One region of the Streptomyces sp. STAM6 genome, then DNA from elsewhere that is predicted to be linked to it. Evidence: riboswitches for the same ligand, from Rfam matches in the RefSeq annotation. Region 1 holds a riboswitch; each other region holds the start of a gene.
What was found. Region 1 has a riboswitch for cyclic di-AMP ahead of ACY34K_RS10270 (M23 family metallopeptidase). Riboswitches for the same ligand answer to the same signal wherever they lie in the genome.

Region 1 (10,160 bases):
CGATTACCGTCCGCAGCCTGGGTGGAGCGGGCAGGAGACCAGTCGTGGGGCAGCGAGTGCGACGCAGAGGGGTCGACCCCGTCATCCGCGTCCTGCCCGGACTGCTGATCGCCGGCGGTGTGGTGTACGACCTGGCGACGCCCAGCCCGTACACCGCCGTGCCCCTGTTCGCGGCGGCCCCGCTGGTCGCCGCGCCCTTCTTCACCCTGGCCGCCACCCTTGTGGCCGGGCTCGTGCCCCTCGTGGGGGTCGTCGGCCTGCGCCTCTCCATGGGCACCCTGGGACAGGCGCCGACCGTCACCGAGATCGTCACCTTGGCGACGGTGGCGGCGCTGGCCCTGCTCATCAACCATGTGGTGCGCCGCGGCGACGAACGGCTCGCCTCGGCGCGCGTGATCGCCGAGACCGCGCAGCGGGCGGTGCTGCCGCAGCCGTCCGCCAGGATCGGCGGCCTGCGCGTCGCGGCGCGTTACGAGGCGGCGCAGGCGGACACCTTCATCGGTGGCGACCTGTTCGCCGTGCAGGACACCCCCCACGGCGTGCGGCTGGTCGTCGGGGACGTCCGGGGCAAGGGGCTGGGCGCGGTCGAGGCGGTGGCGGTCGTCATCGGGGCCTTCCGGGAGGCGGCCGAGCACGAGAGCTCGCTGGAGGGGGTGGCCCAGCGGCTGGAGCGGGCGCTCGCGCGGGAGGGGACGCGGCGGGACGGGCTGGACGCCGTCGAGGGGTTCACCACCGCGGTGCTGGCCGAGATCCCGCGCGGGGACGCGGTGGTGCGGGTGGTCAACCGGGGTCACCCCGAGCCGCTGATGCTGCGCACCGACGGGGCCGTGGACCTGCTGGAGCCGGCCGAGCCCGCGCTCCCGCTGGGCATGGCCGACCTGGCCGCCTGGCCGGACCGGGCGTACGAGGTGTCGTACCCGCCGGGCGCGACGCTGCTCTTCTACACGGACGGGCTCTCCGAGGCCCGGGACGCGCACGGCGACTTCTACGACCCGCGCGGGTGGCTCTCGGGGCAGGCCTTCGAGGAGCCCGAGGCGTTGCTGGACGCGCTCGTGGAGGACGTACGGCGGCACACGGGCGGCGGGGCCACGGACGATCTCGCGCTGCTGGCGGTCCAGCGCCCACCGTCGCCACGCTCCGTGACCGGTGAGCAGCCCTCCGCATAACATTTGACGCACAGTCAGGGACTAATGGGCCTGTGAATGTTTTATCGGCGTGGTCAACTCGCCCGATTCTGGCAGCTTCTGGTGGGGTAAGTCCCCCGGTCCATTGGTTAATGATCAACGGGAACAGCTTGGAATCGGGTACCGACGTCTATTAACGTTCGATAACGCAGCGCGGTCGTCCCAGCCGTCGTCAGGACGGCACCGTGCGCGTGCGCCGAATTCCGCAAGGGAACCGGGGAACCACCACCTTGGGGTGAATCGGGCCGAAGCGGCCCGTAGGAGACCTTCCTGCTCCGAACCCGTCAGCTAACCCGGTAGGCGAGAAGGAAGGAAAGGAGTGCGCCTCCGTGGCGTCCAACAGGCCTGCCCCCGAAGCTCCCTTCACCTCGTTCGGTTCTTCGGGTATCCCGGACGCCCCGGGCGCAAACGCGCAGTTCGAGGAGTGGAACCCCACCGAGGAGACGGTCCGCCCGGTCCGCGGCCGGCACCGTGTCGCCAAACAGCGCGGCGGCCTGGCCCGTAGCTCCACCGTCCTCGGCGTCGGAGTCATCGCGGCGGTCGGCGCGGGCGGCATGGCCACCGCGCAGGACAAGCCGGCGGTCTCCATATCCCTCCCCGACGCCATCACCGACCACCTCCCGGACGCCGAGTCCCTCCCGGGCGTCGGCGACCTGATCTCCGACGAGGACACCCCCGAGGCCGGCGACAGCACCCCGCTCACCGCCGCGACCCTCACCCAGGACACCTCCGGCGAGCAGGACGGCGGGGCCGACGCCGGCGAGGCGCTGCGCGCCCGCATCCTCCAGCAGGCCGAGCAGCAGCAGGCGAACGCCGAGGCGCAGGCCAAGGCCGCGGCCGAGAAGGCCGCCGCCGAGCAGGCCGCCGAGCAGGCCGAGGCCCAGCAGACCGCTGCCGAGAAGGAGGCCGCGGCGGAGCAGGCCGCCCAGGAGAAGGCCGAGGCCGAGGCCGCCGCCAAGGCGGAGGCCGAGCGGCTGGCCAAGCTCGCCGCCGCCTGGTCCCTCCCCACCTCCTCGTACACGATCACCTCCACCTACGGCGAGGCCGGCTCCATGTGGTCCTCCGGGTACCACACCGGCCTGGACCTCGCCGCGCCCACGGGCACCCCGGCCAAGGCCGTGCACGGCGGCACCGTCAAGTCGGCCGGCTGGTCCGGCTCGTACGGCTACCGCATCGTCCTGGAGCTCGAGGACGGCACGGAGGTCTGGTACTGCCACCTGTCGTCGATGACGGTCGGGGCCGGCCAGACGGTCGCCACCGGCGAGACCATCGGCCGCGTCGGCGCCACCGGCAATGTGACCGGCCCGCACCTGCACCTCGAGGTGCACACGCCGGGCGGCGACGGCATCGACCCGCTGGCCTGGCTGCGCGGCAAGGGCCTGACGGTCTGACCACCGTTCTTCGCAAGACTCCGGCAGTCCTGGCGGCACCCCCCCCGACGACAGGGCTGCCGGTTTTCGTTCGCTCGTGAGACGTGTGCGGAGCAGCCCCTGAGCGGGACCCGTTGACGCCCCCTGACGTCACTCCGCGTTGGGGCACGTCCGGCCTTCGCGTCTTCCCCCTCGCGCTCGGCGGCAACCTCTTCGACGAAACACGCCCTAGGAGCGGTAGGGGTTGTAGCCGCCGTAGTTGAGGTACGGAGGCGGCGTCCACACCCGGCCGGTCGCCTGTGCCGCGTACGTCAGCGCGGGCGCGGCCATCTCCTTGCGCTGCCACAGGTGGTGCAGCAGCTCCTGCTCCCGCGCCACGAAGTCCGGGTCCGCCGCGCCGCGGTGGGCCCTGTGGCGCAAGAAGGCCAGTGAGGTCGCGAACGCCTCGTACTCGCCGACCGCGCGGGCCGCGGCCGGACCGAAGGTACGCCGCGCGTAGTCACGCGCCATCCCGCGCGCCTTCATCGAGGAGAGCGCGAGCGGTTCGGCCGGGGACAGCCAGCCCGCCGCGGCGTACGCCGGCAGTTCGCCCGATATGGTGCGCAGCTCCTTCTGCCGGGTCCAGACGGCGAGCCAGGTCAGCAGCCCGAACGCGGGCACCATGAACACCCCGTACACGGCGTAGAACCCCAACGGGCCGAGGGCCGCCGAGCCGTTCCACAGCGCGTGCATGCCCATGGCCAGCGCGAGCCCGAGGAACGGCAGCAGGACCCGGCGTATCCTCTTGCGCCGCGCGGTGAGCGCGGCGAGGCCGAAGCCGATGCCGGTCAGCACGGTGAAGAGCGGATGCGCGAACGGCGACATCACGATCCGTACGAAGAACGTCGCGGCCGTGACGGAGGCGAAGCCGGACGTGCCGATCGCCTGGTCCTCGCCGAACGCGTTGCCGAGGTACAGGATGTTCTCGGTGAAGGCGAAACCGGTGGCCGTGAAGCCGGCGATGACGACTCCGTCGACGAGGCCGGTGAAGTCCCGTCTGCGGAACAGGAAGATGAGCAGGACGGCCGCGGCCTTCGCGCTCTCCTCGACGACGGGGGCTATCACGGTCGCGCCGAGCGTGTCCGCGGACGCCGGGTCGGCGGTGGCGGTCGCTATCCAGCGGGTCGCGAAGGTGTTGGCGATGATCGCGACGAGCGCGGCGGCGCAGGCGCCCCACGCGAACGCGAACATCAGGTTCTTCCAGGGGCCCGGCTCGACGCGGTCCAGCCAGCGGAACGCCGCCATGAGCAGCGGCACCGGCAGCAGCGCGAGGCCCAGGCCGACGACGAAGCCCTCGGTGCCGGTCTGCTCCCGGACCAGTGCCAGGATCACCAGCCCGCACAGGGCGAGCACGGTGAACACCGCGACGGCACGCACCGCCTTGCTGCGCCAGAGGGCGCGGCGCGGTTTGTAGCGCCAGCGGGCACGCTCCGGAACGGCGTCGAACGACGGCTGTGGTTCGTACGCCGGGACGGCCGGGTGGTGCGGGGGCGGGTGCTGTGAGGGCGACTGGGACACCCATCGACCCTAACGAGGACGACTGACAGTCCGCGACGAGATTGCTACACGCGCCGGAACAGCAGGTCGTGGACGACGTGCCCCTTGTCCAGGCCCTGGCCCTCGAACCGGGTGAGCGGCCGGAACGCCGGCCGGGGCGCGTAGCCGCCGTCGGGCACCGTGTTCCCGAACCGCGGGTGCGCGGACAGCACCTCCAGCATCTGCTCCGCGTACGGCTCCCAGTCGGTGGCGCAGTGCAGCACGGCACCCGGCCTCATGCGGGTGGCGACCAGGTCCAGGAACGCGGGCTGGATCAGCCGCCGCTTGTGGTGCCGCTTCTTGGGCCACGGGTCGGGGAAGTACACCCGCACGCCGTCGAGGGCGTCGGGCGCGAGCATCTCGCGCAGCAGGATGATCGCGTCGCCGTTGGCCACCCGGACGTTGGTCAGGCCGGCCTTGTCCGCGAGGTTGAGGAGATTGCCCTGGCCGGGGGTGTGGACGTCCACGGCGAGGATCCCGGTCGCCGGGTCGTCCGCGGCCATCTGCGCGGTGGCCTCGCCCATCCCGAACCCGATCTCCAGCACGACGGGCAGTCCGCCGAACATCTCCGCGAGATCGAGCGTCCGCTGCCCGTCGATGTCCAGACCCCAGTCCGCCCACCGCCGGCGCAACGCATCGGCCTGCCCGGGCGTGACACGGCTGCGGCGCGGCTGGAAGCTCCTGATCCGCCGCTCGAAGTGCGACCCGGCGGGATCGGGCGAGGGGCCCTCGGGAAAGCGGGGCTCACCCTTGGGCCGACGGTGCAAGGCGGTTTCACGGGACTCAGACACAATGCCCCGATTCTACCGACGCCCCGCCACTCCCCGACCGGCCGTGCCCCGTCCCCTCGGGGGCGGGGGCTGCCGGGGCGCCGGGCACGGGGCGTCAGCCGGCTGGCGGGGGGCAGGGTGGCGGGGGCGGCCGGGCCGGGCGCCGGGCGACGTGTCGGCGTGGGGCTGCCGCGCGTAGGTCGGGGTGGGAGTGGGGATGAGGGTGGGGGTGGGGTGTCAGCCGCCGCCCAGGTGGGCGAGGACGCGGCGGGCCACCTCGCGGCCGATGGGCAGCGATGCCGTCGCCGCGGGGGAGGGGGCGTTCAGGACGTGCACCGTGCGGGTGGTCTCGCGGATCAGGAAGTCGTCGACCAGCGTGCCGTCCCGCAGGACGGCCTGGGCGCGGACGCCGGCCGGGGCGGGGTGCAGGTCCGCTTCGGCGACGGACGGCAGCAGGCGCCGGACCGCCTCCGTGAAGGCCCGCTTCGACAGCGAACGGTGCAGCTCGCCCGCGCCGTAACGCCAGTGTCTTCGGGCGATCCGCCAGGAGCCGGGCCAGGTCAGGGTGGCGGCCAGCTCGCGCGGGTGGACGGTGGACCAGCCGTAACCCTCGCGGGCGAGGGCCGGGACCGCGTTCGGCCCCACGTGCACGCCGCCCTCGATGCCCCGGGTGAGGTGCACGCCGAGGAAGGGGAACGCCGGGTCCGGCACCGGGTACACCAGGCCCCGCACCAGCTCCGGCCGCGCCAGCTCGTAGTACTCGCCGCGGAACGGCACGATCCGCACGCCCGGCTCGTCGCCGGCCAGCCGCGCGACCCGGTCGCAGTGCAGTCCCGCGCAGTTGACCATGGCCCGCGCGCGGACGATGTCGCCGGCCGCCGTGCGGACCGCGACACCCCACGGCCGCCGGTCGACGGCGGTGACCTCCGCGCCGAACCGCACGTCCGCGCCGGACGACTCGGCGAGCTGCGCCGCCACCGCGCCGTAGTCGCACACCCCGGTGGTGCCGACGTGGATCGCCGCGAGTCCCCGCACATGCGGCTCGTACTCGCTGATCTGCGCGGGACCCAGTTCCCGCACCGGGATGCCGTTCTCCCGGCCCCGCTGCACCAGCGCGTGCAGCCGCGGCAGCTCGGCCCGCTCGGTCGCGACGATCAGCTTCCCGGTGACCTCGTGCGGCAGGCCGTACTCCGCGCAGAACTTCACCATCTCGGCCGCGCCCCGCACCGCGAACCGCGCCTTCAGCGAGCCCGGCCGGTAATAGATGCCGCTGTGGATCACGCCGCTGTTGCGGCCGGTCTGGTGCCGCGCCGGTCCCGGTTCCTTCTCCAGCACCACGACCCGGGTCCCGGGGGCGGTGCGCGTCAGCGCGTACGCCGTCGACAGACCGACGATCCCGCCGCCGATCACCAGCACGTCGCAGTCGAAACCTCTGCCGTACGCGGACACGTGTGCCACCTCCCACCCCAGATAGTGCACTGGCCCACTGACAATGGCCTTAAACCAGGTGGGACACGTGTCACGCGATCACGCCGGTGCCATCAGCAGCGGGCGCGCCCGCTCCCGCAGCTCCACGACCCTCGGCTCGTCACCGTACGGCTCCAGCCGGTGCAGCAGGTCCCGTACGTACTCCGTCGTCCGCGCCGAGGAGATCCTCCCGGCCACCTCCACCGCGCGCGTGCCCGCCGCGCACGCCGCGTCGAGGTTGCCCGACTCCAGTTCGGCCACGGCACTCACGACGAGCCGCAGGCCGTGCGAACGCACGTACTCCTCCGTCGGCCGGGACAGCGCCTGCTCCGTGAACCTGCGCACCTGGCGCGGAGCCTTCAGGTCCCGGTAGCACTCCGCGGCGTCCGCGGCGAACCGGTCGTACGAGTAGAAGCCCAGCCAGGTCGGGTCCGCGTCGCCCTCGCGGGACCGCTCCAGCCATCCTTCCGCGGCCTTGAGCGCCGCCCCGGCCGCCGCCGCGTCGCCCGCCTTCGCGTGCGCCCGCGCCTCGACGAGCCGGAAGAACGACATGGTGCGCGCGGTGGCGAGGCCCCGGTTGCGCTCCAGCGCAGCCTGAGCCAGGTCCACGCCCTCGTCCGCGAAGCCCCGGTAGATGGCCTGCAGCGACATCGACGCCAGCACATAGCCGCCGAGCGGCACGTCGGCCGCCGCGCGGGCGAGGCGCAGTGCCTGGATGTAGTACCGCTGCGCCGCCTCCTGCTGGCCGGTGTCGAAGGCCATCCACCCGGCCAGCCGGGTCAGCTCGGCGGTCGCCCCGAACAGTGCCCGGCCGACCTCGTCGGAGTACGACCCGAGCAGCAGCGGGGCCGCGTCCACCCGCAGGCACTCCGGGACCATCGACGACCGCCAGTCGCCGCCGCCGTACTTGGAGTCCCAGCGCCGTGCGTCCTCGGCGGCCTCGCGCAGCTTGGCCACGTCGCTGTGGCCCACGCGCGCGTGCCCGGCGCCGTCCGGCCCGCCGTCGGGCGCCGGCACAGAGCGCTCCACCGAGGAGTCGGCGGGGGTTATCAGCCAGCGGGACGCGGGGGTGGCGTACGCGCTGACGGCGAACGAACCGGCCAGGGACTGCCAAATCCCGCCGCCGCCCGCCCGCCGCCCGGCCAGATCCAGCCGGTACAGCTCGGTCGCCGACTTGACCGCCTCGCCGACATCGCGCGGGAACGCCAGTCCGACCTCGGGTGCCGGGTCGGCGTCCGCGAGGCCGATCTCGTGCAGCGGCACGGGGCGGCCGAGCTTCTGCCCGATCGCGGCCGCGATGAGATGCGGCGCGGCGCCCTGGGGCACCATGCCCTTCGTCACCCACCGGGCCACCGACGTCTTGTCGTACCGAAGGGTCAGACCGCGCTGTGCCCCGAGGTCGTTGACCCGCCGGGCGAGGCCGGCGTTGCTGATTCCCGCGAGGGCGAGAACGGTGCCGAGTTTTTCGTTCGGCCCGCGTAGCTCCCTGGACATGCGCCACCCCTCGACACCCAGACGGCCGCCGCGACGCCAGGCATAGGCGCGCGGCATTCGTAAACCCAGCGTAGTTCGCCGCATCCCGACCGTTAAGGGGCGGTGTTCCGTATGGCGGGATTGTTGTGCGTACAAGAGGACGCGATGCGCCCGCCGTCCCTCGTCCGTGCTCCGGGTGTGTGGCCGTGCGCCCGCCCGTGCGCTCTGGCCCGGCCCGCGGGGGGAGCGCTTCCATGGGTGCTGCGTGGGTCGGCCCGCTGCGTACTGGACACCAGCGGGCTGGGGGACACCGTCGCCTCAATCCCCGCGGGCGGCGGACCGGTCCGGGAGGCGATGGGCGCCTCCCGGACTGGCGTATGAGTGAAGTGTGGACAAATGTACGGTTCGTATGGGCGTGGAGATTGGCTGAATGATGCCCATGGTTCGACCGGTCGAACCATGCACGGACCGTCGTCAAATGGCCAATGCCAGGGGCGCGTTCCCTTTTCAGGGCGCGACCCCTTAGCCCCTCCTGTGCGCCGGTTGTCGTGGCAGCATGTCCTCATCGACTGTGCGGAGTTTGTCCACAGGCTGTGGAGGCGGCGATGCGGTGGCTGGTGGGGTGGAGCAGTATCGCCGCGAGCTTCGGGACGGCCGGGGCCGTCGGAACCGAGGACGACGGCCGCACCATGCACCCCGTCGGCGGCCAGCTCCTGTGGGGCGACCCCGACCCGCTGTGGGCGGTCGGTGACTGGCGGCCCGACGAGGTCCGCGTCGTCACGGTCGATCCTTTCACCCGCCTTGCCGTGCTCGGCTGTTGCGCCGCCGACGACGAGGAACTGAAGGTCGGTCTGTTCGCGGCGCGCGGCGGTGCCATGCGCCATCTCACCGCCTGGCCGGGCAGTTACACCGCCGTCGTGCAGACCGGGCGCCGCATCACCGTCGCCGGCGACCTCGCCGGCGCGCGGCCCGTCTTCCACACCCCGTGGGCGGGCGGCACGGCGTACGCCACGGCGGCGCTGCCGCTCGCCGACCTCATCGAGGCCCAGCTGGACATCGGGCACCTGGCGGCGCTGCTGGCCTGCCCCGAGACACCCGAGGCGCTGCGCGACTCGACCCCTTACGTCGGCGTCAAGCGCGTCCCGCCCGGACACGCGCTCGTGCTGCGCGAGGGCTCGCGGGAGATCACCGGGTACGAGCCGGTCGCCTCGCTCGCCGTGGCGGCACCCCAGATCGACCCGGCCCGCGCGGTCGACGGCGTACGCGACGCCCTGGTGGAGGCGGTCCGCGCGCGGCTCACCGCCCCGCGGCACGCCCCCGAGACCCTGCCGCCGGACCCCGGGCCCGTACCCGGCATGGGGCCCGCCGAACGGCGCGCCGCGCGCGGCGCCCCGGCCCCCGGGATCGGCGCCGACCTGTCGGGCGGCAGCGCGTCCGGCACGCTGGCCCTGCTCGCCGCCGGGCTGCCCGGAGTCCCCGGCACGATCCTCGGACACGGCACGGGCGCGGGGGAGCGGCTGCTCGCCGTCACCTTCAACGACCTGGCCACCGGCGGCCACGAGGCCGAACTGGAACGCGCCCGCGCCATCGCCGAGAACCCGCGGCTGCACCACGTCGTGGTCGCCGCGTCCGAAGAAGCCCTCCCGTACACGGGACTGGACGGCCCCCTCACCGACGAACCCGGCCCGTCCCTGGTGACCGCCGAACGCCACCGGCGCCGGCTCGCGGCGGGCAGCGCCGACCACTTCACCGGCCACGGCGCACGACAGGTCCTGGACGCCCACCCGGCGCGCCTGGCGGACCTGTTGATGGACCACAGACGCCGCCACCTGCTGCGGCCGGTCACCGCCCTGGCCAAGGCCTCAGGGCCGTCGGCCGGCTCCCTGCTCGTCCCGCTGACGGTGTACCGGGCGGCCCGCCGACTGGCCCGCACGCCCTACCGCGCGGGCCTGGAGACGGCGGCCGACCGGCTGCTGGAGGCCAACCGCACGGCGCCGCCGCCCTTCGCGGACGGCCCCCTGGGTGCCTCCCTCGCCGCCCTCGCCTGGTCCCGCCCCGGCCCCGCGGCACGCTGGCTGACGGGGGAGGCACTCGCTGAAGTATCGGTTCGCCTCCAGCAGGCGGCCACCCGGCCCACTTCCGTCCAGCGCCCGGGCGAGGCACGCGCGCGTGCGGCACTGGCCCGGCACGCGGCCGACCACCGCATCCTGGAGCAGGCCGCGGAGGTCCGCAGCCAGCGGCTGCACGCCCCGTTCCTCGACAACCAGGTCGTACGGGCCTGCCGCGACCTGCCCGAGTCCCTCCGCGTCCGGCCGGGCGCC
Region 2 (10,160 bases), on a different contig from region 1:
TCGTCATGCCCCACGACCCCGCCGCCCGCTACGTCCTTCCGGAGTTCACGGAGCGCACCGGCTCCGGGACCCGGACTCTCGACCCCTACTCCAAGCTGCTGGAGGAGCGGATCGTCTTCCTCGGCACCCAGGTCGACGACACCGCCGCCAACGACGTGATCGCGCAGTTACTCCATCTTGAGTACGCCGCGCCGGACCGGGACATCTCGCTCTACATCAACTCCCCCGGCGGCTCGCTCAGCGCGATGTCCGCGATCTACGACACGATGCAGGTGATCACCTGCGAGGTGGAGACGACCTGCATCGGCCAGGCGAGTGCGGGCGCGGCCGCTCTCCTCGCCGCCGGCACACCCGGCAAGCGACTCGCACTGCCCGGAGCACGCGTGATCCTCCAGCAGCCCTCCGTCGACGAGCCGTTGCGAGGAGTGCCGAGCGATCTGGACATCCAGGCGGCGGAGTTGTTGCGACTGCGGGAGCAACTCGCCGATATGCTCGTACGCCACACCGGGCAGACCCGCGAGCGGATCGACGCCGACATCGAGCGCGACACGGTCTTCGACGCGGTCGGCGCGAGGGCGTACGGCCTGGTGGACCACGTCATCCCCAGCCGCAAGAACCGCAAGGCATGAGCGTCGGCCGCCCACGGGCCGGCGCCGAAGGACGACCCCCTGCCGAAGAAGGGCGCCTGCCGCACCACAAGCGCACCACCCACCGGACAGCGACCACCGAGCCCCCGGCCCACGGGGCGCACGAGGAAGGGTGCCCGCATGCTGCCACCGGAACCACCTCCGCTGCCCGCCCTGACCCGAGCCGAGGGCGCGTTCGTCGACAGCTACCTGGAAGTCGTCGATCTGCTGGGGCGGATCAATCCGGCGCGCTCCAGCCACACCTACGGGGCCCTGCGCGCGGCCCAGGCCCTGGTCGGGCGCGCGACGGCGCTGCGCGACGCGCTGACGCTGATGCACGAGCGCGGCGAGAGCGAAGTGCATGCTCATACGCTGGCGCGAGCGCTCCGGGTCCTTGACGGCGAGCGGCGCGCGGGTCGCGTGACGGTCCCTCACAATCGAGATGTGGGACCGACGTAGGCCTCGCCCGGATGGGCTCAGGAGTACGAGAAACGCTCCCCCGTTCAGCGTATGTATATGGACGAATTTCGTACGACGCGAGTTGCGCTCCTGGACTACTCATCTGGCGGAATATCAGGTTCCGCCCCTGGTGCGGGGATCACCCCTTCGCCACGGCCGGGCTCCAAAACGACCCTGTCCACCCGAACGGATCAGTCGTGAGGAGCCTCACATAAGGCCGTTTCGACTCGGAATTTCGTCAATTCATGGGTCAAGATCCGTGTCGACGACAAGCCCCCGCCACCGCGGCGGGGCGGTCCGGGCGGACGCCGAGTCCTGCCGCCGTCCGGATGCCTGGTCGACAGGAGTGGATCGGCAGGAGTGGAGGACCCAGGCAGTACGGGTGACCGAACGATGTTCGTCCGGTCGGTCGCCCTTGGGGTGAAGCCGCGTCAGCGGCCGGGCAACTTCGCCAGCCCGAACCCGACAGGTCATCCTTCACAGGCGGCTGACGAAGGGTTGCGCCATGAACGCGCAGATTCATGTCCCGTCTCTGCTGTCCCGAGCCGGTGCCGTCTCGGCACTCACTCTCGCCGCCGTCGGCGGGCCGGTGCTGGCGCCCGGCGCCGTGCCGGAGGCCCACGCCGCCCCGGCGCACGCGACGAAGGCCCTGAACGTGGCCGCGTCCAAGAAGGGCGCGCCCTACAAGTACGGCGCGACGGGCCCCAACCGGTTCGACTGCTCGGGCCTCACGCTCTACTCGTACAAGAAGGCCGGCAAGGCGCTGCCCCGCACCGCCCAGCAGCAGTACAACAAGACGCGCCACATCTCGGCGTCGAACCGGCAGAAGGGCGACCTCGTGTTCTTCCATCGTGGCAGCAGCGTCTACCACGTCGGGATCTACGCGGGTAACAACAAGATCTGGCACTCGCCCAAGACCGGCTCCGTGGTGAAGCTCGAAAAGATCTGGTCGAAGTCGGTCTGGTACGGGCGCGTGCGCTGACGTACCGGGCGAGTGAGCCGAAGGGGCGCGACGGTGCCGAACGGGAGAACGCGCGGAGGGTCGCGAGGAACGAGCGACCTGGGCACGATCGACCGTCGACACCGGCGACAGGCGCCCCGGAGGTGAACCGAGCCCTTGAAGGCCACGACATGAGCCGCGGTACAGGGGCGCGCCTCCGGGCACATCCGGAGTGTCCGGCGCCGGCCCCGTACCGCGTGCGCCGCCGGACCGTCGTCAGGGCCCGGCGGCCGGGGCCACCAGCAGGGACACACCCAGCGCGGCGAGCCCGCCGCCCGTGACTCCTCGCACGGTACGGGCGGTGCGCGGCCGGCGCAGCCACCGCCCGAGCCGGTCCACCAGCAGCGCGACGGCCGGGAACCAGATCAGCGCGAGGACGACCACGATCAGGGCCAGGAGCAGGGTGCGCGGCAGCACGGCCGCCCCCTCCGGCACGAACTGCGGCAGCAGGCTCAGGAAGAGGACCGGCGCCTTGGGGTTGAGGACATTGGTCAGGAAGCCCTGACGCAGGCTGCGGCCCGCCCCCGGGCCGGCCTCCCCGGCGGGCTCCTCCTCGTCCGGCGCCGCCCTGAGGGCCCCGCGCAGCGCCTGGACGCCGAGCCAGAGGACGTACACGCCGCCGGCGATCTGCAGAGTCCGGTACAGGACGGGCACGGCCACCAGGACGGCCGCGAGCCCCGCGACGGCGAGGGCGGTGTGCACGAGCAGTCCGCCCGCGACACCGACGGCGCAGGCGACTCCGGCGCGGCGGGAGGACATCGCGTTGCGTACGACGACGGTGAAGTCGGCGCCCGGCACGGCGACCATGCCCGCGGCGACACCGATGAAGGCGATCAGCTGTGCGTCCATGGGCTCAGCCTGCTGCGTAACGGGTATGAGCGTGTACGTGCAATCTTGTGGGTCTGCCTAAAGGGATGCTTAACGTACGACCCCATTCGACTGGCCGCGCTGGTGGCGGTCGCGGAGGCCGGTTCGATCACGCGGGCGGCCGCACGGCTGGGCTACACGCCGCCGGCACTCTCCCAGCAGCTGGCCAAACTGGAGCGGGAGGCGGGTGCGTCCCTGCTGGTCCGGCACCATCGGGGCGCGCGGCTGACGGCCGCGGGCGAGGTGCTGGTGGCGCGGGCCCGCCGGGTCCTGGACGAGATGGAGCGGGCGCGGCACGAGCTGGCCCTGCTGCACGGGCTGACGGGCGGCCGGCTCCGGGTCGGGACGTTCACCACGGTGGGCATCCATTTGCTGCCGCCGGTGCTGAGCGCGTTCCGGCGGGCGCACCCGGACGTGGAGCCGGCGGTCACCGAGTACGAGCCGCCGCGAGGGGTGGCGGCGGTGGCCGCGGGTGAGGTCGATCTCGCGCTGACCCATGTCTACGAGCCGGCCGGAGCCGAGCCGCCGCCCACGGGGGTGGTGCTGGAGCCCCTGCTGGTGGAGGAGCTGGTCCTGGTCACGGCACCGGGGCATGTCCTGGCCGAGGGCTCGGGGCGGCTGCCGGTCGCGGAGCTGGCGGGTCAGCCGCTGATCAGCAGCGCGCCGGCCCACCCGCCGCGCCGGGGTGTGGAGGGTGCGCTGCGCGATGCGGGGGCGACACCTGCGGTGGTGTGCGAGTCCCCGGGGTACGCCCTGGTGTGTGCGCTGGTCAGCGCGGGGCTCGGGGTGGCGGTGGTGCCGGAGATGGTGGCGGCGATGGAGCCGGCGCCGCTGGGCGTGCGGGCTCTGGAACCGGCGGCGTTCCGCCGGACGATCTCGGTGGCGCACCGGGGCGACGATTCCGGCCCGGCCGCCCAGTCACTGCGCGCGCTGCTGCGGGGTGGCTTCGGCCGGGCGGGGTCGGGGCAGCCTCTGTAGGCCCGCGACTGCTCCGCGCGGCGATTTCGGGACCGGTCGGGCCGCGGTCAGGTCGGGTAGGCGCCCTGGTTCTGCACGGGGAGCGTCCAGGGCAGCGCGATCCAGACCGTCTTGCCTCCGTCGGGGGTCGGGGTGACGGAGAGTCGGCCACCGCATTCGGCGGTGAGCCAGCGGATGATGACCATGCCGCGGCCGTTGTCCTGCTGCACCGCGGCGGGCAGGCGCTGCGGCCAGCGCGGATGGCTGTCGGTGACGCCGATGCGCAGCCGTTCGTCGCGTTCGAGCCGGACGTCCACCGTGAAGGTGGGCGACTGCCCGAAGGTGTGCTGGACGGCGTTGGTGGCGAGCTCCGAGACGATCAGCCGGACCGTGTCCGCGGCCGGTGCCTCGTCGGGCAGGCCCCACTCGGCGAGCACGTCGGCCACGTATCTGCGGGCCACGGAGACCGAGGCGGGATCGCTCGGCAGAGTGACGGATGCTTCCTGGTGGTCTGCCATGGCGACGCTGTCCCTTTCCCACCGGGGCCGGTCTGCGACACGTAGCGGATGCTTTGCGAGGACGGCCTCGGATTGTGCTCCGCGCCAGACTGCCACTCATGCCGCCCCTGAGGGGAGCGATCCACCAAGATATGCATATATCTGTCGCTCGAAGCGGTGAACTCTGCGACGGGAGACCGGATTTCGCGAGCAAACTGAGGGGTTGGCCGGGGGAATCGCCGAGGAGGGACGGCGAGGACGGAAGGAGGCGGCGGTCATGCGGGGCACGCGACACGGACCGGCGGTCCGTCGGCGCAAACTGGGCGAGGAGTTGCGCGGGTTGCGCCTCGCCGCCGGACTCACCAGCGGCGACGCCGCACGGCTGGTCGGCTGGCACCAGTCGAAGGTGAGCCGGATCGAGACGGGAGCCAGCGGCGTCACGGGCGCGGATGTGACGCTGCTGCTCGATGCCTACGGTGTCCGGGACCCCCGGCTGCGGGCGCTGTTGGAGGCGCTCGCGGGTGCGGCGGCCGACGGCGGGGGATCCGGGTGGTGGCACGCCTACCGTGGTGTGATCCCGCAGCAGTACCGGGACTTCATCAGTCTGGAGTCGCAGGCGTGCGCGGCGCGGACGCTGGAGACGTCGGTCGTGCCGGGGCTGTTGCAGACGCCCGACTACGCGCGGGCGGTGACCCGGGCCGCGCTCGACGGGCTTCCGGCGTCCACGGTCGACTCGTTGGTGCGGGTGCGGATGGCCCGTCAGGAAGTGCTGTGCGCGGAACCGCCGTTGCGGCTGGACGCCGTGCTCGACGAGGCGGTGCTGCGGCGGGAGGTGGGCGGTCCGGTGGTGATGCGGGCCCAACTGCGGCGGCTGGTGGAACTCGCCGCCCTGCCGCACGTGCGGTTGCAGGTGCTGCCGTTCGCGATGGGCGGCTACGTCGGCCTCTCCGGCCCTTTCGTTATCTTCTCCTTTCCGAACATTTCTGATCTGGATGTGGTTGTTCTCGACCACTTGACGAGTAGCCTCTACCTCGAACGGACGGAAGACCTCGAGGCGTACAGCGCCGCTTTCCGTACGATGCAGGCGCACGCCCTGTCGCCCGAGGACTCCGCGGAACTCATCGCCGGGATCGGTGACGGCGCGTAGGGAGAGGCACCCCACATGTCTGCTTACCTCGCACAGCAGCGGGACGACGGCCTTCGGTGGCGGCGCAGCAGCCGCAGCGTGGGCATGAACAATTGTGTCGAGGCCGCCCTCCTCGACACCGGCCGGCTCGCCGTCCGGGACTCCAAGGACGTCACCCGGCCGCCGTTGCGGTTCTCCGGGGCGGCCTGGTCGTCCTTCATAGCGGACCTCCGCCACGAACCGGCCGGCTGACGGCCGGCCGGAGCGTCAGCCGGCCGGGGCCGTGCGGAGAATGGTGGCGACCGCCGTCTCGACCTGATCGGCGGTCAGGTCGGCCCGCGCGGTGAGCCGCAGGCGCGAGATGCCGTCCGGTACCGACGGCGGCCGGAAGCAGCCGACGGCGAGCCCTTCGGCGCGGCAGTCCGCGGCCCACCGCACGGCCTGTTCCGGCGAGGGGGCGCGCACGGAGACCACGGCGGCGTCCGGTCGTACGGCGGTCAGTCCGGCGGCGGTGAGCCGGCGGTGCAGGGTGGTCGCGACGGTGCGCGCGCGGCCGGCGAGCCCGGGCTCCCGGCGCAGCAGCCGCAGGCTCTCCAGCGCGGCGCCCGCCGCCGCGGGCGCGAGGCCGGTGTCGAAGATGAAGGTGCGGGCCGCGTTCACCAGATGGTCGATGACCCGGGCCGGGCCCAGGACCGCTCCGCCCTGGCTGCCCAGGGACTTGGAGAGGGTGACCGTGGTGACGATGTCGCCGCCGCCGGCGAGTCCTGCCTCGTCCAGCGCGCCGCGCCCGCCGTCACCGAGGACGCCCAGGCCGTGGGCGTCGTCGACGACCAGCGCCGCGCCGTGCGCACGGCACACTTCGGCGAGTTCGTTCAACGGGGCCGCGTCGCCGTCCACCGAGAAGACGGAGTCCGTGACCGCGAGGGCCCGGCGGCCGGGGTGCGCGTCCAGGGTCTTGGCGACGGCCTCGGGGTCGGCGTGCGGGACGACGGTGGTCTCGGCGCGCGCGAGCCGGCAGCCGTCCACGATCGAGGCGTGGTTGCCGGCGTCCGAGACGATGAGGGAGTCCCGGGCGCCGAGCGCGGTCAGGGCGGCGAGGTTCGCCGCGTATCCGGAGGAGAACACGAGCGCCGCCTCGAAGCCGCAGAACGCGGCGAGCTCGCGCTCGAGCTCGGTGTGCAGCTCGGTCGTGCCGGTCACCAGGCGGGAGCCCGTGGCGCCGGCGCCCCAGCGGCGGGCGGCCTCGGCGGCCGCGGCGGTGATGTCCGGGTGGCGGGTCAGGCCCAGATAGTCGTTGCTCGCGAGGTCCAGCACGTCCGGCTCGGCGGGGCGCGGGCGGAGCGTACGGACCAGACCGGCGTCGGCGCGGCGGCGGGCCTCCGCTTCGGTCCAGTCGAAAGGAGCCTGGGGCATGTCTCGGGTTCCCTTTTGTAGGCAGCGAACAGACCCTAACCGGCCCCGGCCGTGGTCAGAGTGTGGTCATACACACACCTCATTCGGCGTCTGTTGTGGAGTTCCTCCTTGGCCGAGGGGTATGCCGTAGGCCAGGATCAGCGCCATGGACCTGCTGAACACGCTGGTGGACAAGGGGCTTCGGCGCGAGCTGCCGACCCGCGAAGAAGCGCTCGCCGTGCTGGCGACCTCCGACGACGAGCTGCTCGATGTGGTGGCCGCGGCCGGGAAGGTGCGCCGTCAGTGGTTCGGGCGGCGGGTGAAACTCAACTACCTGGTCAATCTGAAGTCCGGTCTGTGCCCGGAGGACTGCTCGTACTGTTCGCAGCGGCTCGGCTCCAAGGCCGAGATCCTCAAGTACACCTGGCTGAAGCCGGACGAGGCCTCGAAGGCGGCCGCCGCGGGTGTCGCGGGCGGCGCCAAGCGGGTCTGCCTGGTCGCCAGCGGCCGCGGCCCGACGGACCGGGACGTCGAGCGCGTCGGCAAGACCATCGAGGCCATCAAGGAACAGAACGAGGGCGTCGAGGTCTGCGCCTGCCTCGGGCTCCTCTCGGACGGTCAGGCCGAGCGGCTCCGGGAGGCGGGCGCCGACGCCTACAACCACAACCTCAACACGTCGGAGGGAACGTACGGGGACATCACGACCACCCACACGTACGCCGATCGGGTGGACACCGTGGAGAAGGCGCACGCCGCGGGTCTCTCGGCGTGTTCAGGGCTGATCGCGGGCATGGGCGAGAGCGACGAGGACCTGGTCGACGTCGTGTTCGCGCTGCGTGAGCTGGACCCCGACTCGGTGCCGGTGAACTTCCTCATCCCGTTCGAGGGCACCCCGCTCGCCAAGGAGTGGAACCTCACCCCGCAGCGGGCGCTGCGCATCCTCGCCATGGTGCGGTTCGTCTGCCCGGACGTGGAGGTCCGGCTCGCGGGCGGCCGCGAGGTCCATCTGCGCTCGCTCCAGCCGCTCGCCCTGCACCTCGCCAATTCGATCTTCCTCGGTGACTATCTGACCAGCGAGGGGCAGGCCGGCAAGGCCGACCTGGAGATGATCGCCGACGCCGGTTTCGAGGTGGAGGGCGCGGGGACGACCACGCTGCCCGAGCACCGTGTCGAGACCTCCGAGAGCTGCGGTTCCGGCGTTGGCTGCGGCTCCGGCTCGGTCTGCGGGGACTCCGCCCCGGCGACCGAGGCCGCTCGTCCCGACCTGGTGGCCGTCCGCCGCCGGGGCGCCGGCACCGACCTCGCGCCCAATGCCTGAGCCGCGCTCCGCCCCCGAAGCCCTCTCCCCCGCCGAGCTCGTCGCCCTGGACCGGGCGCACGTCTGGCATCCGTACGGCCCGATGCCGGGCCGTACGGACCCGCTGGTCGTGGAGTCCGCGTCCGGGGTCCGGATCCGGCTCGCGGAGCCGGTTCACGGGCAGGAGGAGCTGGTCGACGGCATGTCGTCCTGGTGGTCCGCCGTGCACGGCTACAACCACCCGGTCCTCAACGAGGCGGTGCGCGACCAGCTCGGCCGGATGAGCCATGTGATGTTCGGCGGGCTCACGCACGAGCCGGCCGTGCGGCTGGCGGCCCGGCTGGTGGAGATCACGCCCGAGCCGCTGCGCCACGTCTTCCTCTCCGACTCCGGCTCGGTGGCCGTCGAAGTCGCCGTCAAGATGTGTCTGCAGTACTGGCGCTCCGTCGGCCGGCCCGAGAAGCGGCGGCTGATGACCTGGCGCGGCGGTTACCACGGCGACACCTGGCAGCCGATGGCGGTGTGCGATCCCGACGGCGGGATGCACGAGCTGTGGTCCGGCGTCCTGCCGCGGCAGATCTTCGCGGGCCCGCCGCCGGCCGCGTACGAGGAGAGTTACGCGGACGAACTGCGCGCGCTGGTCGAGCGGCACGCGCACGAGCTGGCCGCCGTGATCGTCGAGCCGGTGGTGCAGGGCGCGGGCGGGATGCGCTTCCACGACCCCGCGTACCTGCGGGTGTTGCGCGAGGCGTGCGACGAGCACGACGTACTTCTGGTGTTCGACGAGATCGCGACCGGTTTCGGCCGGACGGGCACGCTGTTCGCGGCCGTACAGGCGCAGGTCTCCCCCGATGTGATGTGCCTCGGCAAGGCGTTGACCGGCGGCTATCTGTCGATGGCGGCGACTCTGTGTTCGACGCGGGTCGCCGAGGGCATCTCGCGGGGCGAGGTTCCGGTGCTGGCGCACGGCCCGACGTTCATGGGCAATCCGCTGGCCGCCGCGGTGGCCTGCGCCTCGATCGACCTGCTGCTGGGCCAGGACTGGGCGCAGGAGGTCAAGCGCATCGAGGCCGGGCTGCGGAACGGACTGGCGCCGGCCGGCGAGCTGCCGGGGGTGCGCGAGGTGCGGGTGCTCGGGGCCATCGGCGTGGTCCAGCTCGACCACCCCGTGGACATGGCGGCCGCCACGGCGGCCGCGGTCCGCGAGGGCGCGTGGCTGCGGCCCTTCCGGGACCTGGTGTACGTGATGCCGCCGTACGTCACGGGTGACGACGACCTGGCACGGATCTGCCGCGCGGTGTGCGCGGCCGCACGGGAGGGCTGAGATGACGGTTCTGGTGGTCAGCGGCACGGGGACGGAGATCGGCAAGACGGTGGTCACCGCCGCCGTCGCCGCGGTCGCCCGGGCGGGTGGCCGGTCGGTCGCCGTGCTCAAGCCCGCGCAGACCGGCGTGGGGCCGGACGAGCGGGGCGACGCGGACGAGGTGGTACGGCTCGCCGGCGAGGTCACGACCCGCGAACTGGCCCGTTTCCCCGAGCCCCTCGCACCCGACACGGCCGCCCGGCGCGCCGGCCTCCCGCCGGTCCGGCCGGAGGCGGTGGCCGCGGCCGCGGAGAAGCTGGCCACCGAGCACGACCTGGTCCTGGTCGAGGGCGCGGGCGGACTGCTGGTGCGGCTCGACGCCGACGGGGGGACGCTCGCCGACGCGGCCCGGCTGCTGGGCGCTCCGGTGCTGGTCGTCACGCCCGCCGGGCTCGGCACGCTCAACATGGCGACGCTGACCGGGGAGGCGCTGCGGGCGCGCGGGCTCGAACAGGCCGGTGTCGTCGTCGGCAGTTGGCCGGCCGAGCCGGGGCTGGCTGAGCGGTGCAACCTGGCGGATCTGCCCGACGCGGCGGGCGCGCCGCTGCTGGGGGCGGTGCCCGCGGGTGCCGGAGG
Region 3 (10,160 bases), on a different contig from region 1:
CGACCGGGCCGCCCGGCCCGACGACGAGATCGAGGGCCAGCTCACCTTCGACGACCTGCGCGAGGACGAGTACCACGACCATCCGCACGCGGCGTACGAAACCGTCTCCTACACCGCCGGCGAGCCGATGCACCCCCGACGCCTGATGGCCTTCCTCGACTCACGGCCCGAGGGGCTCTACCGCATCAAGGGTTTCGTCGACTTCGGCGAGGCCGATCCGGCCAACCGGTACGCCGTGCACGCCGTCGGCCGTTTTCTCCGCTTCTACCCGCAGCCGTGGCCGGACGGCGAGGAACGACGTACCCGGCTCGTACTCATCGGCTCCGGAACGGACGGTGAGACGCTCCGCAAGGAGCTGGCGGCCTGCCGGTCGGCAGGCCCCGAGGACGCCCCCGACGAACACGCCATGTGGGGCGTCCTGCGCTACGTGCCCGACAAGGGCGACCCGGACGACGAGGCCCGGGACGCCCATGAGGACGCGGTTCTCTAGGGCGCTTCTTTCGGATCGTGCCGGGGCTCGCGAGCCCCGGCACGCACGGCTGCCGCGCCGACGTCGGTCGCCCATGCCTCCCTGGCCCTCCGAGCACGGGAGGTGCCCACCGCAGGGGCTTCCTCCTCCGCCTCGCGCCCGCGCGCACCGGAACCCGCTCACAGGCCCGGCCTGATCCGAAGAAGAGCCCTGGGGCTTGTTTCGAAAGTGGCGTCGTCCGCCCGGAGGGCGGGCCCCCGGCCGGACGGGACTTTCGAAACACGCCCTAGGAAGCCGGCCCGGCCAGTACCGCCACCGGCTTCGCCAGCGGGCTGCCCGAGCCGTCGCGGCGCGGATCCACCTCGGGAAGCTCCACCGGTGCGCCGTTCTTCTGCGCGGCGCGGGCCGGGGCCGCTCCCGCCCAGGCGAGCACCAGAACGTCCTCGCCCTTCAGGAAGCGCTGACAACGCACGCCGCCCGTGGCCCGCCCCTTGCGCGGGTACTGGTCGAACGGCGTCAGCTTCGCCGACGTACCCGCCGACGCGTCCAGCGTGCCCGTGGCGCCCGCCACCGTGAACACCATCGCGTCCGCCGACGGGTCCACGGCGGTGAACGAGAGCACCTCGGCGCCGGCCGTCAGCTTGATGCCGGCCATGCCACCCGCCGGGCGGCCCTGCGGCCGCACCTGCGAGGCCGGGTACCGCAGCAGCTGCGCGTCGGACGTGATGAAGACCAGGTCCTCCTCGCCCGTCCGCAGCTCGGCGGCGCCGACGATCCGGTCGCCCTCCTTCAGGGAGATGACCTCCAGCTCGTCCTTGTTCGCCGGATAGTCCGGCACGACGCGCTTCACCACACCCTGCAGCGTGCCGATCGCCAGGCCGGGCGACGACTCGTCCAGCGTCGTCAGGCTGACGACCGTCTCGTCCTTCTCCAGCGTGAGGAACTCCGAGATCTGAGCCCCGCCCGACAGGTTCGGAGCGGACGCGGTCTCCGGCAGCTGTGGCAGGTCGATCACCGACAGCCGCAGCAGCCGTCCGGTCGAGGTCACCGCACCGACGTCACCGCGCTGAGTCGCGGGAACGGCCGAGACGATCACGTCGTGCTTGGTGCGCCTGCCGTCGCCCTCGGGCAGCGGCTCACCGCTCGCCGTACGGGCCAGCAGGCCGGTCGACGACATCAGCACCCGGCACGGATCGTCCGCGACCTCCAGCGCCACGGCGGCGACCGGCGCACCAGCCGACTCCAGCAGCACCGTACGCCGCTCGGTGCCGAACTTCTTGGCCACCGCGGCCAGTTCCGACGACACCAGCTTGCGCAGTTCCGCGTCCGACTCCAGGATCCGGGTCAGCTCGGCGATCTCGCCGTTGAGCCGGTCCCGCTCGCTCTCCAGCTCCAGCCGGTCGAACTTGGTGAGCCGGCGCAGCGGCGTGTCCAGGATGTACTGTGTCTGGATCTCGCTGAGCGAGAACCGGTCGATCAGTCGCTCCTTCGCCTCCGCGGAGTTCTCGCTCGACCGGATCAGCCGGATGACCTCGTCGATGTCGAGCAGGGCGACGAGCAGGCCCTCCACCAGGTGCAGCCGGTCGCGCTTCTTGCCCCGCCGGAACTCGCTGCGCCGCCGCACCACCTCGAAGCGGTGGTCGAGATAGACCTCCAGCAGCTCCTTCAGGCCCAGCGTGAGCGGCTGCCCGTCGACCAGCGCCACATTGTTGATGCCGAAGGACTCCTCCATCGGCGTCAGCTTGTAGAGCTGCTCCAGCACCGCCTCCGGGACGAAGCCGTTCTTGACCTCGATCACCAGCCGCAGGCCGTGCTCACGGTCGGTGAGGTCCTTCACGTCCGCGATGCCCTGCAGCTTCTTGGCGGCGACCAGGTCCTTGATCTTCGCGATGACCTTCTCCGGGCCGACCGAGAAGGGCAGTTCCGTGACGACCAGGCCCTTGCGGCGCGCCGTCACGTTCTCCACGGTCGCGGTGGCGCGGATCTTGAACGAGCCGCGGCCCGACTCGTACGCGTCCTTGATCCCGGACAGGCCCACGATCCGGCCACCGGTCGGCAGGTCCGGGCCCGGCACGTACCGCATCAGGGTCTCCAGGTCCGCGCCCGGGTGCCGGATCAGGTGCCGGGCGGCGGCGATCACCTCGCCCAGGTTGTGCGGAGGCATGTTCGTCGCCATGCCGACCGCGATCCCGGAGGCGCCGTTGACCAGCAGGTTCGGGAAGGCGGCCGGCAGGGCCACCGGCTCCCGCTCCTGGCCGTCGTAGTTCGGCGAGAAGTCGACGGTGTCCTCGTCGATCGACTCCGTCATCAGGGAGGTGGCGTCGGCCATCCGGCACTCCGTGTACCGCATGGCCGCCGGCGGGTCGTCGTTGCCCAGCGAGCCGAAGTTGCCGTGCCCGTCCACCAGCGGGAGCCGCATCGAGAACGGCTGCGCCATGCGCACCAGCGCGTCGTAGATCGACGCGTCGCCGTGCGGGTGGAGCTTGCCCATGACCTCGCCGACGACGCGGGCGCACTTCACGTAGCCCCGGTCGGGGCGCAGCCCCATTTCGTTCATCTGGTACACGATGCGGCGGTGCACGGGCTTCATGCCGTCCCGGGCGTCCGGCAGGGCCCTGGAGTAGATCACCGAGTACGCGTACTCGAGGAAGGAGCCCTGCATTTCGTCGACGACGTCGATGTCGAGGATCTTCTCCTCGAAGTCGTCGGGCTGCGTGGTCTTCGTGCTGCGGCGGGCCATCGCGGCTGCGGCTCCTTCACCAACAAAGGCTGATCTGACGCGGACCATTGTGGACCGTCCCACTGACAACACCGACCGCGACCCGGACGAGGGACGAATCGGCGGCCCGGGAACTTCGCCAGGTGCCAGTCCGCTTGCATACAGTGGCAGGACTCTTCCACACAGCGATCGAAGGGACGTACATGCCCATGGGTCACACGGCCACAGCCCAGGCCGGCTCCGGCGGCCTGACAGCGACCGAGCACCGCCTGGCCAACGGCCTGCGCGTGGTGCTCTCCGAGGACCACCTGACCCCGGTCGCCGCGGTGTGCCTCTGGTACGACGTCGGCTCGCGCCACGAGGTCGAAGGCCGTACCGGCCTCGCCCACCTCTTCGAGCACCTTATGTTCCAGGGCTCGAAGCAGGTCAAGGGCAACGGCCACTTCGAGCTGGTGCAGGGCGCCGGCGGCTCCCTCAACGGCACCACCAGCTTCGAGCGCACCAACTACTTCGAGACCATGCCGACGCACCAGCTGGAGCTGGCGCTGTGGCTCGAGGCCGACCGGATGGGCTCGCTCCTCGCCGCGCTCGACGACGAGTCCATGGAGAACCAGCGGGACGTCGTCAAGAACGAGCGCCGCCAGCGGTACGACAATGTTCCCTACGGCACGGCGTTCGAGAAGCTGACCGCCCTGGCCTACCCCGAGGGTCACCCGTACCACCACACCCCGATCGGCTCCATGGCCGACCTGGACGCCGCCACCCTCGAGGACGCGCGGAACTTCTTCCGTACGTATTACGCGCCGAACAACGCCGTCCTGTCGGTCGTCGGCGACATCGACCCGAAGCAGACGCTCGCCTGGATCGAGAAGTACTTCGGCTCCATCCCCTCCCACGACGGCAAGCAGCCCCCGCGCGACGGCACCCTGCCCGACATCATCGGCGAGCAGCTGCGCGAGGTCGTCGAGGAGGAGGTCCCGGCCCGCGCGCTGATGGCCGCCTACCGGCTGCCGCACGACGGCACGCGCGAGTGTGACGCCGCCGACCTGGCCCTCACCGTCCTCGGCGGCGGCGAGTCGTCCCGCCTGCACAACCGTCTGGTCCGCCGCGACCGCACGGCCGTCGCGGCCGGCTTCGGTCTGCTGCGGCTGGCGGGGGCGCCGTCCCTGGGCTGGCTGGACGTGAAGACGTCCGGCGGCGTCGAGGTGCCGGACATCGAGGCCGCGGTCGACGAGGAGCTCGCCCGCTTCGCCGCCGAGGGGCCGACGGCCGAGGAGATGGAGCGCGCCCAGGCCCAGTTGGAACGCGAGTGGCTGGACCGGCTCGGCACGGTCGCGGGCCGCGCGGACGAACTGTGCCGGTTCGCCGTGCTGTTCGGCGACCCGCAGCTCGCCCTGACCGCCGTCCAGCGGGTGCTCGACATCACCGCCGAGGAGGTCCAGGCGGTCGCCCAGGCACGGCTGCGCCCCGACAACAGGGCGGTGCTGGTCTACGAGCCCGTGACCGCCGACCAGAACGACCAGGAAGAGGGTGCGGACCAGTGAGCGCCGCCGAGCCTTTGACGTCCATGGAGTTCCACCCGCAGCCGCAGCCCGGTGAGGCCAGGCCCTGGGCCTTCCCCGCCCCCGAGCGGAGCACCCTGGACAATGGCCTGACCGTGCTGCGCTGCCACCGCCCCGGCCAGCAGGTCGTCGCCGTGGAGATCTCCCTCGCCGCCCCGCTGGACGCCGAGCCGGAGGGCCTCGACGGCGTGGCCACCATCATGGCCCGGGCGCTGTCCGAGGGCACCGACAAGCACTCGGCCGAGGAGTTCGCCGCCGAGCTGGAGCGCTGCGGCGCCACGCTCGACGCGCACGCCGACCACCCCGGCGTACGGGTCTCCCTGGAGGTCCCGGTGTCCCGGCTGCGCAAGGCGCTCGGCCTGCTCGCCGAGGCACTGCGGGCGCCCGCCTTCGCCGACGGCGAGGTCGAGCGGCTGGTGCGCAACCGCCTCGACGAGATCCCGCACGAGATGGCGAACCCGTCCCGCCGCGCGGCCAAGCAGCTCTCCCAGGAGCTCTTCCCGGCGACGTCGCGCATGTCGCGCCCCCGCCAGGGCACCGAGGAGACCGTGGCGCGGATCGACTCCGCGGCCGTACGGGCCTTCTACGAGGCGCACGTCCGGCCCGCCACGGCCACCGCGGTGGTCGTCGGCGACCTGACGGGCGTCGACCTGGACGCGGTCCTGGCCGAGACCGTCGGTGACTGGACCGGCACCCCGGGCAAGCCGCTCGCCGTTCCGCCGGTCACCGCGGACGACACCGGCCGCGTGGTCATCGTCGACCGCCCCGGCGCGGTCCAGACCCAGCTGCTGATCGGCCGCGTCGGCGCCGACCGGCACGACCGCGTCTGGCCCGCACAGGTCCTCGGCACGTACTGCCTGGGCGGCACCCTCACCTCCCGCCTCGACCGCGTGCTGCGCGAGGAGAAGGGCTACACCTACGGCGTACGGGCCTTCGGCCAGGTGCTGCGTTCCGCTCCCGACGGCACGGGCGCCGCCATGCTCGCCATCAGCGGATCGGTCGACACGCCGAACACCGGCCCCGCGCTGGACGACCTGTGGAAGGTGCTGCGCACCCTCGCGGCGGAGGGCCTGACGGACACCGAGCGCGATGTGGCCGTGCAGAACCTGGTGGGGGTGGCACCGCTGAAGTACGAGACGGCCGCCTCCGTCGCCGCCACCCTCGCCGACCAGGTCGAGCAGCACCTTCCGGACGACTACCAGGCCGAGTTGTACGTCCGGCTGGCCGGGACCGGCACGGTGGAGGCCACCGCGGCGGTCGTCAGCGCCTTCCCGGTGGACCGTCTCGTCACGGTCCTCGTCGGTGACGCCGCTCAGATCAAGGAGCCGGTCGAGGCGCTCGGCATCGGTGAAGTGACCGTTGTCACGAGCTGATTGAGCCCGCCCCGGTCCGCGCGCCTCGCGCGGACCGGACACGGAACCCCGGCCTCCAGCAGGACGCCGGGGTTCCGTCGTATGTCCGGTTTGTTGGAGAGGCTGGGTGTCTGCCCTGTGGCGTGCGCTACAAAAACCCGTGTCTGTTTGGCGATTGAAAGATCTCCCGCTTAGCGTCATGTGCGCTGTCCGCCAGTTGCACGCGTCGCATCCGCGACATCGGACAGCGATCGCCGAGTCCCCGTCCGGCGCGAGCCTGGGGAGCCGGGGACCCACATCAAGTCCCCCGGGGTGAATCGGACGCCTTCGCCGGCCGGCGGAGGGGCCCGTAGGAGACCTTCCTGCTCCGAACCCGTCAGCTAACCCGGTAGGCGAGAGGGAAGGAAAGGACCAGCCACTTCATGGCGTTCACCCGTGCCACCGGGAAGCACCGTGCCCCGAGCCGTATGAGCCGCAAGAGCGCGCATGCCGCCGGCGTCGCGGCCATCGCCACCACCGGCGTCATCGGAACCCTCGCTTCCCCGGCGCTGGCCGCCGACACGGACACCCGCGCCCTCGAGGACACCGGTCTCAACCAGGCGGTCATCACCGACACCATCGCCGACCGGATCGACGCCCAGGCCGAGGCCCAGGAGCGCGAGGCCGAGGAGGCCGCCGCCCTGGCCCAGGCGCAGGCGAAGGCCGAGGCCGAGGCGAAGCGCAAGGCCGAGGCGCGCGTGAAGGCCGCCCGCGATGCCGAGGAGCGCGCCGCCCGCGAGGCCGAGCGCAAGCGCCTGAACTCCTTCACGTCCCCGGTCGCCGGCTCCTACGTCAGCACCGGCTACCAGACCGGCGGGGCCATGTGGTCCTCCGGCAGCCACACCGGCGTGGACTTCCACGCCGCGTCCGGCACCAAGGTCGTCGCCGTGGGCCTGGGCACCGTGGTGGAGGCCGGCTGGGGCGGCGCGTACGGCAACAACGTCGTGATCAAGATGCACGACGGCACGTACACCCAGTACGGTCACCTCTCCTCCATCAGCGTCTCGGTCGGCCAGACCGTCGAGCCGGGTCAGCAGATCGGCCTGTCGGGCTCGACCGGCAACTCCAGCGGTCCCCACCTCCACTTCGAGGCCCGCAGCGGCGCCGACTACGGCTCCGACATCGACCCCGTCGCGTACCTGCGCTCGCACGGCGTCAACGTCTGACCCCCGCTGCTCGAAGGCCCGCGTTCCGAAGGCCCCGGCTCCCGGCGAGCCGGGGCTTCGTCGTGCCGCCGGGCGGTCCTCCCCGGCCCCCGGCTGCCCCGGCGACCGCGTACGGCCGGTGGACGGGCGGTGGAGCGCCGGTGGACGGACGTGAGGCGGCCGGTACCGGCCAAAAGACATCCTTTATTTGCCAGTGGGCATCGGAATTCCGGGCGTACTGCAATAGAGTCACGAACAGGCGTCAAACGCTCGAGTTTCGCGCGGGTTAAGCGAATTGATGCGGAGGTTCGGTATGCGCATTCCAGCACACTCGGTGTGCACGGCGATCCGCGACGACATCGTCTCCGGTGTCTTCGCCCGGGGCAGCCGGCTCACCGAGGAACAGCTGGCGCGCCGCTACGGCGTCTCCCGCGTCCCGGTCCGCGAAGCCCTGCGCACCCTGGAGTCGGAGGGCTTCGTGACCACACGGCGGCACGCCGGTGCCTGCGTGGCCGAACCCACCGAACAGGAGGCCGTCGACCTGCTGGAGGTCCGTACGCTCCTGGAGCCGCTCGGCGCGGCACGCGCCGCCCAGCGCCGCACCGAGGCGCACCTCAAGGTGCTGCGTGGCCTGGTCAGGCTGGGGCAGGAGCGGGCCCGCCGAGACCAGGGGGAGGATCTGCGGGCGCTCGGCGGCTGGTTCCACGAGACGCTCGCCCAGGCGTGCGGCAGCCCCGGGCTGACCGCCCTGCTGACCCAGCTGAGGCACAAGATCGCCTGGATGTACACGGTGGAGCAGCCGGCCCGGCCGGTGGAGGCGTGGGCCGAGCACGGCGCGATCGTGGACGCGGTGGCACGCGGCGACGCGGAGCGGGCGCGGTCGCTCACCGCCCTGCACGCCGAGCGCTCCCTCGGCTCGCTGGTGCCGCGCCGGCCGGAGCGCCCCGAGCGGCTGACCCGTCGCGTGAGGACTTCGCAACATCCCGTAAACACCGCGGGTGCCCGCAATTAACAGCACGGCCGTATACAAAGAAGTGCTTTGTTTGCGGGGTCTGTCGAGGCTGCCCGAAAACAAAAATGAACAGCGTGCAGAAATCGGTGGAGCCGTATCACCCGGAATTCCGCGTGATACGGCTCCACCGATTTGCGCACCCTTGCGCGGAGAACCGCGTCGGGCTCGTCAGACGGTCTCGGGAAGCTCCTCGAGCCCCTCGGCGACCAGCTTCGCCAGGCGGTCCAGGGCGGCGTCCGCGCCCTCGGCGTCCGAAGCGAGCACGATCTCCTCGCCGCCCTGCGCGCCCAGGCCGAGCACCGCGAGCATCGAAGCGGCGTTCACCGGGTTGCCGTCGGCCTTGGCGATCGTCACGGGGACGCCGGAGGCCGTGGCGGCACGGACGAAGATCGAGGCGGGGCGGGCGTGCAGGCCCTCGGCCCAGCCGACGTTGACGCGGCGCTCAGCCATGGTGTTGCCCTTCGGTGCGAGGAGTTGTCTAGACCAGTCTCTCATGTTCTGCGGCGTGCTCCGGAGCCCGCACCGTACTCTGGCCCCATGCGGACCCCGCCGGATCAGTCGGAACACGTGTATCCCGATCACTGGGAGGCCGATGTGGTGCTGCGCGACGGCGGCACCGCGCGGATCAGGCCGATCACCACGGACGACGCCGAACGCCTGGTCAGCTTCTACGAGCAGGTCTCGGACGAGTCGAAGTACTACCGGTTCTTCGCACCCTACCCCCGGCTCTCGGCCAAGGACGTGCACCGCTTCACACACCACGACTACGTGGACCGGGTGGGCCTCGCGGCGACCGTCGGCGGCGAGTTCATCGCCACCGTCCGCTACGACCGGATCGACGCCCGGGGGCTGCCCGCCACCGCTCCCGCCGACGAGGCCGAGGTCGCCTTCCTGGTCCAGGACGCCCACCAGGGCAGGGGAGTCGCCTCCGCACTCCTGGAGCACATCGCGGCCGTCGCCCGCGAGCGGGGCATCCGGCGGTTCGCGGCCGAGGTGCTGCCGGCCAACACCAAGATGATCAAAGTGTTCACGGACGCCGGCTACACCCAGAAGCGCAGCTTCGAGGACGGCTCCGTCCGACTCCACCTCGACCTGGAGCCGACCGACCGGTCGCTGGCCGTCCAGCGCGCCCGGGAACAGCGGGCCGAGGCCCGCTCCGTGCAGCGGCTGCTCGCCCCCGGATCGGTCGCCGTGATCGGGGCCGGGCGCGCCCCTGGCGGCGTCGGACGCACCGTGCTGCGCAACCTGCTGGAAGCCGGTTTCACCGGCCGTACGTACGCCGTGAACCGCGCGCTGCCCGAGAACCGGGCCTCGCTCGACGGGGTCACCGCCTTCCGCTCGGTCGCCGACATCGGTGAGCCGGTCGACCTGGCCGTCGTCGCCGTGCCCGCCGAGAGCGTCCCCGATGTCGTCGCCGACTGCGGGGAACACGGCGTCCAGGGCCTCGTGGTCCTCTCCGCCGGATACGCCGAACAGGGCGCCGAGGGCCGCGCCCGCCAGCGCGAGCTGGTGCGCCAGGCCCGCTCGTACGGCATGCGCATCATCGGGCCCAACGCCTTCGGCATCATCAACACCGCCCCCGGCAGCCGGCTGAACGCCTCGCTCGCGCCGCACCCGCCCGCCACCGGCCGCATCGGACTGTTCACCCAGTCCGGCGCGATCGGCATCGCGCTGCTCGCCGGACTGCACCGGCGGGGCGCGGGCCTGTCGTCCTTCATCTCGTCCGGCAACCGCGCCGACGTCTCCGGCAACGACATCCTGCAGTACTGGTACGAGGACCCCGACACGGACGTCGTGCTGCTCTACCTCGAATCGATCGGCAACCCGCGCAAGTTCACCCGCCTGGCGCGCCGCACGGCCGC

Region 2: it holds a riboswitch for cyclic di-AMP, as region 1 does, so the genes downstream of both, ACY34K_RS14010 (C40 family peptidase) here and ACY34K_RS10270 (M23 family metallopeptidase) in region 1, are expected to answer to the same signal.
Region 3: it holds a riboswitch for cyclic di-AMP, as region 1 does, so the genes downstream of both, ACY34K_RS11060 (M23 family metallopeptidase) here and ACY34K_RS10270 (M23 family metallopeptidase) in region 1, are expected to answer to the same signal.

Annotation. Positions count from the first base shown of each region.
Region 1 is NZ_JBUEFZ010000005.1:343,395-353,554, forward strand. Features, by position in the region: gene ACY34K_RS10265 (PP2C family protein-serine/threonine phosphatase) at 3-1,166, shown strand; cyclic di-AMP (ydaO/yuaA leader) riboswitch at 1,369-1,502, shown strand; gene ACY34K_RS10270 (M23 family metallopeptidase) at 1,514-2,575, shown strand; gene ACY34K_RS10275 (PrsW family intramembrane metalloprotease) at 2,783-4,111, opposite strand; gene trmB (tRNA (guanosine(46)-N7)-methyltransferase TrmB) at 4,156-4,920, opposite strand; gene lhgO (L-2-hydroxyglutarate oxidase) at 5,137-6,348, opposite strand; gene ACY34K_RS10290 (MFS transporter) at 6,427-7,860, opposite strand; gene ACY34K_RS10295 (asparagine synthase-related protein) at 8,445-10,160, shown strand, end outside.
Region 2 is NZ_JBUEFZ010000009.1:113,572-123,731, forward strand. Features, by position in the region: gene ACY34K_RS14000 (ATP-dependent Clp protease proteolytic subunit) at 6-629, shown strand; gene ACY34K_RS14005 (hypothetical protein) at 768-1,085, shown strand; cyclic di-AMP (ydaO/yuaA leader) riboswitch at 1,406-1,586, shown strand; gene ACY34K_RS14010 (C40 family peptidase) at 1,591-2,067, shown strand; gene ACY34K_RS14015 (LysE family translocator) at 2,302-2,934, opposite strand; gene ACY34K_RS14020 (LysR family transcriptional regulator) at 3,037-3,930, shown strand; gene ACY34K_RS14025 (ATP-binding protein) at 3,978-4,427, opposite strand; gene ACY34K_RS14030 (helix-turn-helix domain-containing protein) at 4,684-5,553, shown strand; gene ACY34K_RS14035 (DUF397 domain-containing protein) at 5,569-5,784, shown strand; gene ACY34K_RS14040 (8-amino-7-oxononanoate synthase) at 5,800-6,945, opposite strand; gene bioB (biotin synthase BioB) at 7,091-8,242, shown strand; gene ACY34K_RS14050 (adenosylmethionine--8-amino-7-oxononanoate transaminase) at 8,235-9,545, shown strand; gene bioD (dethiobiotin synthase) at 9,547-10,160, shown strand, end outside.
Region 3 is NZ_JBUEFZ010000006.1:173,334-183,493, reverse strand. Features, by position in the region: gene ACY34K_RS11080 (CobW family GTP-binding protein) at 1-490, shown strand, start outside; gene ACY34K_RS11075 (DNA gyrase/topoisomerase IV subunit A) at 756-3,209, opposite strand; gene ACY34K_RS11070 (M16 family metallopeptidase) at 3,398-4,732, shown strand; gene ACY34K_RS11065 (M16 family metallopeptidase) at 4,756-6,123, shown strand; cyclic di-AMP (ydaO/yuaA leader) riboswitch at 6,345-6,512, shown strand; gene ACY34K_RS11060 (M23 family metallopeptidase) at 6,525-7,307, shown strand; gene ACY34K_RS11055 (GntR family transcriptional regulator) at 7,600-8,298, shown strand; gene ACY34K_RS11050 (HPr family phosphocarrier protein) at 8,467-8,748, opposite strand; gene ACY34K_RS11045 (bifunctional acetate--CoA ligase family protein/GNAT family N-acetyltransferase) at 8,836-10,160, shown strand, end outside.